2 regions of the Nocardioides bigeumensis genome follow, and region 2 is predicted to be linked to the other one. Evidence: predicted binding sites of a transcription regulator. Region 2 holds the regulator's gene; the other holds the start of a gene.
The links. Region 2 encodes LexA, which represses DNA repair genes until DNA is damaged. Its sites were predicted from a motif close to TCGAACANNTGTTCGA; they were not measured.
Positions count from the first base shown of each region.

Region 1: the regulator LexA is predicted to act here: its motif matches at 690-705, upstream of recA (recombinase RecA).

Region 1 is NZ_BAAAQQ010000001.1:46,553-52,109, reverse strand. It holds gene ABD295_RS00285 (response regulator) at 1-608, shown strand, start outside; gene recA (recombinase RecA) at 840-1,898, shown strand; gene ABD295_RS00275 (regulatory protein RecX) at 1,882-2,490, shown strand; gene ABD295_RS00270 (GNAT family N-acetyltransferase) at 2,661-3,365, shown strand; gene ABD295_RS00265 (PPK2 family polyphosphate kinase) at 3,409-4,263, shown strand; gene ABD295_RS00260 (hypothetical protein) at 4,260-5,057, shown strand; gene ABD295_RS00255 (DUF3037 domain-containing protein) at 5,054-5,440, shown strand; gene ABD295_RS00250 (hypothetical protein) at 5,445-5,557, opposite strand, start outside.
Region 2 is NZ_BAAAQQ010000013.1:391,906-397,462, forward strand. It holds gene ABD295_RS16110 (NAD(P)-dependent alcohol dehydrogenase) at 1-350, opposite strand, end outside; gene ABD295_RS16115 (TetR/AcrR family transcriptional regulator C-terminal domain-containing protein) at 433-1,116, shown strand; gene ABD295_RS16120 (alpha/beta fold hydrolase) at 1,154-2,029, shown strand; gene lexA (transcriptional repressor LexA) at 2,143-2,880, shown strand; gene ABD295_RS16130 (phosphatase PAP2 family protein) at 2,975-3,823, shown strand; gene ABD295_RS16135 (ATP-dependent DNA helicase) at 3,726-5,557, opposite strand, start outside.

The DNA of each region.
Region 1 (5,557 bases), on a different contig from region 2:
GGCTGCGGCTGCTGATCGACACCGAGGACGACCTCGAGGTCGTGGGTGAGGCGGTCGACGGCGAGGACGCCGTGCGGGTGGTGGCGGCGACGTCCCCCGACGTGGTCCTCATCGATGTGCGCATGCCGCGCCTGAACGGGCTCGACGCCGCCGTGCGCATCCTGTCCGAGGCGCCGGACACCCGGGTCGTCGTGCTCACCACGTTCGACGAGGACGAGGTCGTCGACGAAGCACTCCGGCGTGGTGTCGCCGGATTCCTGCTCAAGAGCTCTCCGCCGGAGGACATGTTGGAGGCGATCCGACGCGCCAGCCGCGGGCAGGGCGTGCTCGACCCGAGCGTCGTGCCTGGCGTGATCTCGCGGTACGCCGCCACGCCGGCCGCGCTCGGTCGTGCCGCGGCGCTCGACCTGCTCACGCCGCGCGAGACCGACGTCCTGCGGCTCGTCGGACGCGGTCGCAGCAATGCCGAGATCGCGGCCGAGCTCTACCTGGGGGAGACCACCGTCAAGACCCACCTCGGGCGCATCCTGGACAAGCTCGAGCTCCGGGACCGGGCCAGGGCGATCGCCTTCGCCTACGACTCGGGCCTGATCTCGCCGGGGGAGTGACTCGCCGGCGGCCGACCGGGAGAGCCGGGCGGCGCGACCTGCCACCAGCCGACGGGCGACACGCCGACCCGGCAACTCGTATCGAACACCTGTTCGGCCTAGATTGTCTCCACAGGTGACGTGACCGGGCGGTTCTCCACAGGCGGCCCGACTCGTCGGAGGTCGATGTCGGAGCCTCCGTCTAGCGTCCCCCACACAGACGTTGAAACCATCGGAGAAGGGGATAGCCAGATGGCTGGAGGAGACCGCGACAAGGCGCTCGACGCCGCACTCGCCAACATCGAGAAGCAGTTCGGCAAGGGCTCGGTCATGCGTCTGGGCGACGACGTGCGGGCGCCTCTGGAGGTGATCCCGACCGGCTCCATCGCGCTCGACGTGGCCCTTGGCCTCGGTGGCATCCCGCGTGGGCGGGTGGTGGAGATCTACGGCCCGGAGTCCTCCGGCAAGACGACGGTCGCCCTGCACGCGGTGGCCAACGCCCAGCGCGCCGGGGGCATCGTGGCGTTCATCGACGCCGAGCACGCGCTCGACCCGGAGTATGCGAAGAACCTCGGCGTCGACACCGACGCGCTGCTGGTCTCCCAGCCCGACTCCGGTGAGCAGGCGCTCGAGATCGCCGACATGCTGGTGCGCTCCGGTGCCCTCGACCTGATCGTCATCGACTCGGTCGCCGCGCTGGTGCCCCGCGCCGAGATCGAGGGCGAGATGGGCGACTCCCACGTCGGCCTCCAGGCCCGGCTGATGAGCCAGGCGCTGCGCAAGATGACCGGTGCGCTCAACGGCGCCGGCACGACCGCGATCTTCATCAACCAGCTGCGCGAGAAGATCGGCGTGATGTTCGGCTCGCCCGAGACCACGACCGGTGGTCGGGCGTTGAAGTTCTACGCCTCGGTCCGCCTCGACGTGCGCCGCATCGAGACGCTCAAGGACGGCACCGACGCGGTCGGCAACCGCACCCGCGTCAAGGTCGTGAAGAACAAGGTGGCCCCGCCGTTCAAGCAGGCCGAGTTCGACATCATGTACGGCAAGGGCATCAGCCGTGAGGGCGGGCTCATCGACGTCGGGGTCGAGGCCGGCCTGGTCCGCAAGGCGGGCGCTTGGTACACCTACGAAGGCGACCAGCTCGGCCAGGGCAAGGAGAACGCGCGCAGCTTCCTCAAGGACAACCCCGACCTGGCCAACGAGCTGGAGAAGAAGATCCTCGAGAAGCTCGGCGTCGGCCCCACGGTCGACACCCCGGCCGCGATCGACGACCTGTCCGACGAGCCCATCGGTGTCGACGACTTCTAGGTGGCAGGGCGACGTCTCCGTCGGGGTCGACGCCTGGACCCGGCGGGACTCGACCGCTCCGCCACCTGACCCGGCGGCGGAGGGGCCCGACGCCGACCACGAGGCGGTCGCCCGCAAGATCTTGCTCGACCAGCTCACCGGCCGGGCTCGCACCCGCCGAGAGCTGGCCGACAAGCTCAGCGCCCGCAACGTCCCTGACGACCTGGCACAGGCCCTGCTCGACCGGTTCGAGGAGGTCGGGCTGGTCGACGACGAAGCCTTCGCCAAGGCGTGGGTGGCCGACCGGCAGCGGGCCCGCGGCCTCGCGCCCCGGGCCATCGCGCAGGAGCTGCGACGCAAGGGAGTCGACGACGAGGTCGCCCGGGAGGCGCTCGACGAGCTGACCGGTGAGAGCCAGGCAGAGGCTGCCCGGACGCTGGTCCGCCGCAAGCTCAGGTCCACACGCGGCCTCGACACAACGGTGGCCACCCGCCGTCTGGTGGGGATGCTGGCTCGCAAGGGTTACCCCGCCTCCCTCGCCTTCCGGATCGTCAAGGACGAGCTCGGCGCCGACCTCGAGGATGCGGGTATCGACGAAGCGGGTCTCGACTGATCGGGTCTCGACTTTCCGCTCGCAAGCTCGCTGCTCGACCACCGGGACTGCTCGACCACCGGGGCTGCTCGACCACCGGGGCTGGTCGACCACCGGGGCTGGTCGACCACCGGGGCTGTTCGACCACCGGGGCGCTGCTCTACGGCCGGGCGCGTCGATACTCTCCCCGGGTGACCACCCACCTCACCGTGCGCGACCGTGGCCACGAGCTGAGCGGGGTCGTGCGCGAAGGTGAGTCATGGGCGGCGGCGGCCACGCGCACCTGCGCGAGCCTGACCCACGATCCGGTCCCTCTCGACCTGTCGGGAGAGGTGAAGCGCTTCTCGATCGACCACGACACGACCGTGACGGTGCGCGCCATGTCCCGCGGCGACCTGCCCGACGTGGTGCGGTGGCGGCAGGCCGCGCACGTGAAGAAGTGGTGGATCAGCGACGGCGAGCCCACCGAGGAGCGCGTCTTGGCGCAGTACCTGCCCGACATCGACGGCCGCACCCCCACCCGGATGTGGGTCGTCGAGATCAACGGCCGGTCGGTGGGGTTCGTCCAGGACTACCGGCTCTCCGACTACCCCGAGTTCGCCGTGCTGACCCCTGACCCGGCCGCGATCGGCGTCGACTACGCCATCGGCGAGCCGACCTGGGTCGGCCGAGGGTTCGGGGTGCGGGTGCTGTGGGCGTGGATGCTGCGTGCTCGGCATCGCTTCCCCGACGCGACGGCCTACTTCGCGGCGCCCGATCACCGCAACGAGCCGTCGCTGAGGGTGCTCGACAAGGCGGGCTTCCAACGCGGGATCTGGTTCGACGAGGCGTTGGCCGACGGCACCACCGGGACGGTCGTGGGCTGCACCCTCGACGTACGCCGGGTGCTGGCCTGAGGTCGAGGCGCACGTGAGCGATGATGGGCGCCATGATGAGCGCATGAGCGACGCCCCCAGCACGATGGTCCCCAGGCTTGAGCGGGGTTCGGTCGACCTGACGTCCATCGAGACCGATGCGGCCCCAGGCTTCGACGGCAAGAAGGCCGACGGCAAGGCGGCGCTCGCGGCGATGGGCGAGGAGCTGGCCGACCTGCAGGAGCGGTTGTTCGCCGACCGCTCGACGGGCGGTACCCGCCGGATCCTGCTGGTGCTGCAAGGCATGGACACCTCCGGCAAGGGTGGGACGCTGCGCCACACCGTCGGCCTGATGGATCCGCAGGGCATCAAGATCACCTCGTTCAAGGCGCCGACCGACGAAGAGCGCTCCCACGACTTCCTGTGGCGCATCGAGAGGGCCTTGCCGCAGGCGGGCTACATCGGTGTCTTCGATCGCTCTCACTACGAGGACGTCCTGATCGCGCGGGTGCGCGAGCTTGCGCCGGCCGAGGAGATCGAACGCCGGTACGGCGCGATCAACGACTTCGAGGCCAGGCTGGTCGGCGAGGGCACGACCGTCCTCAAGTGCATGCTGCACATCTCGGCGGACGAGCAGAAAGCCCGGCTGCTCGAGCGGCTGGACGACCCGGCCAAGCACTGGAAGTACAACCCCGGCGACCTCGACGAGCGGGCGCTCTGGCCGGCGTACCGTGACGCGTACGAGATCGCGCTCGAGCGCACCAACACCGACGTCGCCCCGTGGCGGGTGATCCCCGCCGACAAGAAGTGGTTCCGCAACCTAGCGATCGGCGACCTGTTGCTGCAGACGCTTCGTGGCTTCGGGCTGGGCTGGCCGGTCGCCGACTTCGACGTGGCCGCCGAGCGCAAGAGGCTCGCCGAGGAGAAGCCCGTCACGTGACCCTCGAGACCGTGCGCGTCACCCGCTACGTGACACCGCTGCGCGAGGGCGGCTCGTTGCCGGGGATCGTCGAGGCCGACGACCTGGGCACCTACGTCTGCAAGTTCCGCGGCGCCGGGCAGGGCGTGCGCGTGCTCGTGGCCGAGGTCGTGGTGGGCGAGCTGGCCCGTCGCCTCGGCCTGCGCACGCCGCGCCTGGTCACGCTCGACCTCGACCCGGCGATCGCGCGCTACGAGGCCGACGAGGAGGTCCAGGACCTGCTCAACGCCAGCCCCGGGCTCAACCTGGGCGTCGACTTCCTGCCCGGTGCGTTCGGGTACGACGGACCCAAGGACGGCGACGGACCCGGACAGGGTGCGTTCGCCGGCATCGCGGCGAAGGTGCTCTGGCTCGACGCGTTCACCGCCAACGTCGACCGCTCCTGGCGCAACCCCAACCTGCTGACCTGGCACGGCGACCTGTGGGTGATCGACCACGGCGCCGCTCTCTACTTCCACCACGGCTGGTCCGGCGGGATCGGGGACCCGGTGCGCTTCGCCCAGCAGGCGTGGAGCGTCGACGACCACGTGCTGCGTTCGTATCGTGCCGGTCTGCCCGAGACCGACCGCGAGGTGTCCGCGCTGCTCTCGCCCGACGTGCTGGCCGAGGTGGTCGGCTGCGTGCCCGACGTGTGGCTGGAGCCGGTGCCAGGCGCCGAGTCCCCGGAGGCCCTCCGCGGTGCCTACGTCGCCTACCTGGCTGCCAGGCTCGCCACTCGGCAGTGGTTGCCGGCTGCACACGGCGGTGCCGCATGAGTGCGTCAGAGCTGCCCTACCAATACATCGTCCTGCGCTGCGTCCCGCGACCCGAGCGGGAGGAGTTCGTCAACGTCGGGGTGGTGCTCTACTGCCAGGCCAGCGACTTCCTCCAGGCCGGATGGCGCGTCGACGTCGAGCGGCTGCACGCGCTGGACCCGCGAGTGTCGACCGACCAGGTCTGCGCCGCGCTGGAGTTCATCGACGCCGTCTGCGCGGGCGACCCGCGCGGGGGTGCGGCCTCGGAGCAACCGCGCGGCACGAGGTTCGGGTTCCTGAAGGCACCACGCAGCACGGTCCTCCAGCCGGGGCCGGTGCACGGCGGCGTCACGACCGACCCGGCTCGCCAGCTCGAGCACCTCGTCTCGACCCTGGTCGGCTGATCCTCTACAGACCCGGCGCTCCCTCGTGCCACCACTGGGCGGTCTGCAGCATCCAGAACGTCGCGAACGGCACGAGCAGGGCGAGCTCGACGGCGAAGACCCAGTACTCCCAGCGGC
Region 2 (5,557 bases):
TGGGGCCGGTGGGCGAGCCGCTTCACGGAGACGACCGCGCGCTCGGCGAGCGATCCTGACGGCGCGCTGCCGTAGACCTCGTCGCCGGGCGCGAAGCCGGCCACCCCAGGGCCGACGCCGACGACCACGCCGGCGACGTCACGTCCGGGCACGGGCTGGCGGAGTCCGCGGAGACCGAGGAACGGCCGCATGAGCAGCGGCTCGCCGATCATCAGGTGCCAGGTGCCCCGGTCGATGGCGGCGGCCCGCACCTCGACGAGCACCTCCCCGTTGCCCGGCGACGGATCCGGGACGTCGTGGACGCTCCAGGTCTCGGTCCCGCCGTAGCCCTGCTGGACGACTGCTCGCATGACGCGCTCCTCTCGTGGCCTTACGCCGTAAGTCTGGCGGCCAAGGTAGCCTTACGCTGTAAGAAACGCAAGAGGAGGACCATTGCGACCGACCGGGCCGCTCACCCGCGACGACATCGTGACCACGGCGATGGGTCTCGCCGACCGCCACGGGCTCGCCAAGCTGTCGATGCGCTCGCTCGCGCGCGAGCTCGGGGTCGAGGCGATGTCGCTCTACCACCACGTCGCCCACAAGGAGGCGCTGCTCGACGGGATGGTCGACCACGTCTTCTCCGAGTTCCACGCACCCCGGCCCGGCCATGCCTGGGCCGACGAGATGCGACGGCGCGCCGTGACCGCGCGGGAGAGCCTCCTTCGGCACCCGTGGGCCATCGGCCTGATGGACTCGCGGACCAGTCCGGGCGAGGCGACGCTGCGCCACCACGACGCGGTCATCGGCTGCCTGCGCGCGGCCGGCTTCTCGGTCGAGCTCGCCGCGCACGCCTTCGCCCTGCTCGACGCCCACGTCTACGGCCACGCCCTCCAGGAGGTCGCACTCCCCTTCGAGCCCGGCGACGACATCGCCCCGATCGCCGAGGCGATGCTCGCCTCGATGCCGACCGACACCCTGCCCCACCTGGCGGAGATGGCCAGGGAGCACATCTACCGGCCGGGCTACACCTTCGGCGCCGAGATGACCTGGGGTCTCGAGCTGCTGCTGGCCGGGCTGGCCGACCGGCTGGCCGACCGGCTGGCCGATGAATCCGACGACCTCGGTGGGTCATAGCAGGACCACACGCGAGCGGGAGGGCACGATGACCACCATGAGCACGAGCAGCACGACGAGCACGGTCGGCGAGGGCACCGAGACGGTGACGTACGACGTCCACGGCGACCTGGCGTCGGCGACACCCGACAGCCCGCCCCTCTTCATGCTCGCCTCGCCGATGGACGCGGTCGGCTTCACGACGCTGCGCGGCCACTTCACCGACCGTGTCGTCGTCACCTACGACCCCCGGGGTGCCGCGCGCAACCCCATCGACACGACCGACATCCCGCCGACTGACCACGCCGAGGACCTGCACCGGGTGATCACGGCCCTGGGCGTCGGGCCGGTCGACGTGTTCGCCAGCAGCGGCGGCGCCGTCAACGTGCTCGCCCTCGTCGCCGCCCATCCCGAGGACGTGCGGGTGGTCGTCGCGCACGAGCCGCCCTGCTTCGCGTACCTGCCCGATCGCGACAACGCGCTCGCTCTCACCCGCGACATCAAGGCGACGTACGAGCGCGAGGGCTCGCCGGCGGCGATGGCGAAGTTCATCACCACGGTGATGCTGCGCGGCGAGATCACCCAAGAGGTCCTCGACGCACCCGCGCCCGACCCGGCGATGTTCGGCATGACCGGCGGCGACGACGGCTCCCGCACCGACCCGCTGATGCGCAACATGCCGTCGTGCATGGAGTACGAGCCCGACGTCGCCGCCCTCCGCGCCCTCGGGGACCGCCTGGTCATCGCCGTCGGCGAGGAGTCGGGCGAGGAGCTGGCCGCCCGCGGCGGGCGCAGCGTCGCGGCGGCGGTGGGCGTCGAGCCGGTCGTCTTCCCCAGCAACCACGGGGGCTTCCTCGGGGGCGAGCACGGCCAGCAGGGCGACCCGGACGCGTTCGCCGCCAAGCTGCGCGACGTCCTGGCCGAGCGGGGCTGACCGCAACACGCCGTTCGAACGTGTGTTTGAAGTTGGACGCCTCTCGGGTCTACCGTGGCCCCACGAGTCCCGACCCGGCGAGCGGGGTGCGGACGTGACGGAAGGCGGACGTGATGGCCCAGAAGGCCACCCCCAAGCGGCGGACCGGCAAGGTCACGGAGTTCCCCGACGGCCCGCCGGACGCCACCGGCCTCACGCCTCGCCAGCAGAAGGTGCTCGCCACCATCAAGGACTCGATCGAGATGCGTGGCTACCCGCCGAGCATGCGCGAGATAGGCGGAGCGGTCGGCCTGACCAGCTCCTCGAGCGTCGCCCACCAGCTCAAGACCCTGGAGGAGAAGGGCTTCCTGCGCCGCGACCCCAATCGGCCGCGGGCGCTCGAGGTCTTCCTGCCCGAGGTGATGGCGGCACGCCGCTCGATCTCCGGCACCGACGACACGTCGTACGACGAGACCGACATCGGCGACTCGGCCCCACCGGCCTCCTACGTCCCCCTGCTCGGCCGCATCGCGGCCGGTGGCCCGATCCTGGCCGAGGAGCAGGTCAGCGAGGTGTTCCCGCTGCCCAAGCAGCTCGTCGGTGACGGCACGCTCTTCCTGCTCGAGGTCTCGGGAGACTCCATGATCGACGCCGCGATCTGCAGCGGTGACTACGTCGTGGTGCGCCAGGAGCAGACCGCCGACAACGGCACGATCGTCGCCGCGCTCCTCGACGGGGAGGCGACCGTCAAGACCCTGCAGCGCAAGGACGGCCAGGTCTGGCTGCTGCCGCACAACGACGCCTACGACCCGATCGACGGCACCCACGCCACGATCCTCGGCGTCGTCACAGCCGTGCTCCGCAGGGTCTGACGACGTCGACGCCGGCACCTCAGGGGTCTCCCCCACACAGACCCCACACAGAATTCAGGGTTGGTCTGGGGGAACCTCCGCGTAGCCTGTCCCCATGAGCCAGGGGGAGGCTGGAGAGGTGACGACAACCCCGCTCCAGAAATCCGCTGCGCCGACGCGTGACAGGCGCTCCAGGGTCTGGGCGGGGCTCGTGGAGGTTGCCCTGGTCCTCGGGCTCTACGTCGCCTACAGCCTCACCCGGCTGGTGGCCGACGACTCCATGGCGCCCGCCCTCGAGCGCGCCCGCGACCTGCTGCACTTCGAGCGCTGGCTCGGCCTGGACCTCGAGGCGGGGCTCAACCAGCTTTTCGTCGACCAGTCCTGGCTCGGGCTGGCGGGCAGCTTCTACTACGCGACCGCGCACTACCTCGTCACCGGCATCGCGCTCATCTGGCTCTGGCGACGCGGGCCCACGGCGTACCTCCCTGCGCGCCGCGCGCTGATGCTGGCCACCGCCATCGCCTTGGTGCTCTACGTGCTGCTCCCGATGGCGCCGCCCCGGATGATCGACGGGTACGTCGACGTGCTGCAGCTCTCCTCAGCCCACGGCTGGTGGGGCGGTGAGGCCTCGGCCCCCCGCGGCCTCGGGGGCTACACCAACCAGCTCGCCGCCTTCCCGTCGATGCACGCCGGCTGGGCCCTGTGGGTGGCCTGGGTCGTGCAGCGTGAGGCGCGCAGCAGGGTGCTGCGAGCGCTGGCCTGGACGCACGCGCTCGTCACCTCGCTGGTCATCGTCGGCACCGGCAACCACTGGGTGCTCGACGCAGTCGTGGGCTGGGCCGCGGTCGTGGCGGCGGTCGTCGCCCTCAGGCCGATGCGCTTGCCGCGGCCGACTCGGCGAGCCGCCCCAGCGCCTTCCGGGCCACCGCCGGATCCGTCGTGGTCCACATCGGCGGCAGGCTAGCCTTGAGGAAGGTGCCGTAGCGGGCCGTGACCAGCCGCGGGTCGAGGACCGCCACCACCCCTCGGTCCTCGGTCGTGCGGATCAGCCGCCCGGCACCCTGCGCCAGCAGCAGCGCGGCGTGGGTCGCGGCGACCTGCATGAAGCCGTTGCCGCCAGCCTGGTCGGCGGCCTTCTGCCGCGCCGACATCAGGGGGTCGTCGGGCCGCGGGAACGGGATACGGTCGATCAGCACCAGCTGGCAGGTGTCCCCCGGCACGTCGAGACCCTGCCACAGGGACAGCGTGCCGAAGAGACAGGTGTAGGGGTCGCCGACGAACTGCTTGGCCAGCTCGGGCAGCTGCGCCTCCCCCTGGGCGAGCGTCGTCAGGTGTGGGAGGCGCTCACGGACGACCTCGGCGGCGCGCTCGGCCGCGCGCCGCGAGGAGAAGAGGCCCAGAGTGCGCCCCTCGGCCGCGTCGACCAGCTGGACGATCTCCTCCAGCTGCCGCTCTCCCAGGCCGTCACGCCCGGGCGGGGGCAGGTGCTTGGCGACGTAGAGGATCGCCTGCTTGCCGTAGTCGAAGGGCGAGCCGACGTCGAGCCCCCGCCACGGCAGCGCGTCGCCGGCCGTCGGCCCTCCGTCGTCGATGCCGCTGACACCTCCGGTCACCCGCTCGGCGGGCCGCAGCCCGACCGAGGTCGCGACCGCGGAGAAGTCGCCGCCGAGCATCAGGGTCGCCGACGTCATCACCGCGGTCTTGTCGGAGAGCAGCTTGTCGCGCATCGGGCCCCACACCTGCAGCGGGGCGACGTGCAGCCGGGCCGGCAGCCGCTCGGTCGGCTCGCCCAGCCACAGCACGTCACCGTCGCTGGCCGCGGCCATCCGCTCGGCGGTCACGAAGACCTCCTGGGCGAGGCCCTTGGCCTGGGTGAGCCCGGCGTCGGGCTCGCCGGACTCGGAGTCCTTGGGGTAGGCCGACACGGTCGCCCGCGCCGCGTCCCGGACTAGCGCGAGCGCCTCGGCGAGCTGCTCCGGCACCCGCTCGAAGCGTCCCGGGGACGCGGCGGCGACCGCGTCCTCGAGCGCGTCGCCGGCCTCGGCCAACCGGTCCGCCTGCTCGGGGACGTGGCGCTGCGAGCGCCGCGCCGCGCGCTGGACGTCGAGGACCCCGAGCTCGTCGGTCGCCGCCTGGGTCACCCGCGAGACGACCTCGTGCGCCTCGTCGATGACGACGGCGTCGTAGTCGGGGATCATCGGCACGCCCTCGACGGCGTCGATGGCCAGGAGCGAGTGGTTGGTGACGATCAGGTGGGAGCGGAAGGCCTTCTCCTTCGCACGCTCCGCGAAGCACTCCTGCGCGAAGGGGCACTTGGTGGCGCCGAGGCACTCACGGTGGTTGACGCTGACCTGCCGCCAGGTCCGGTCGGTGTGCCGGGGCGCGTTGTCGCGCTCCCCACTCCCGCCGGACTTGGCCTGCTCCTCCGCCCAGGACCGGAGCTTGAGCACCTCGCCGCCCTGTGAGCCCGAGGGCACCTCGACCAGCACGCCCTGGTCGTCGGGAACGCCCTCGCGGATCCGGTGCAGGCAGGCGTAGTTGGACCGACCCTTGAGCACGGCGTACGACGCGTCGACCCCGGGCAGGGAGCCGACGGCCTCGACCAGGCGCGGGATGTCGCGCTCGACCAGCTGGTGCTGGAGAGCCAGCGTCGCGGTCGCCACGACGACGCGGGAGTCGTGGAGCAGCGCCGGGACGA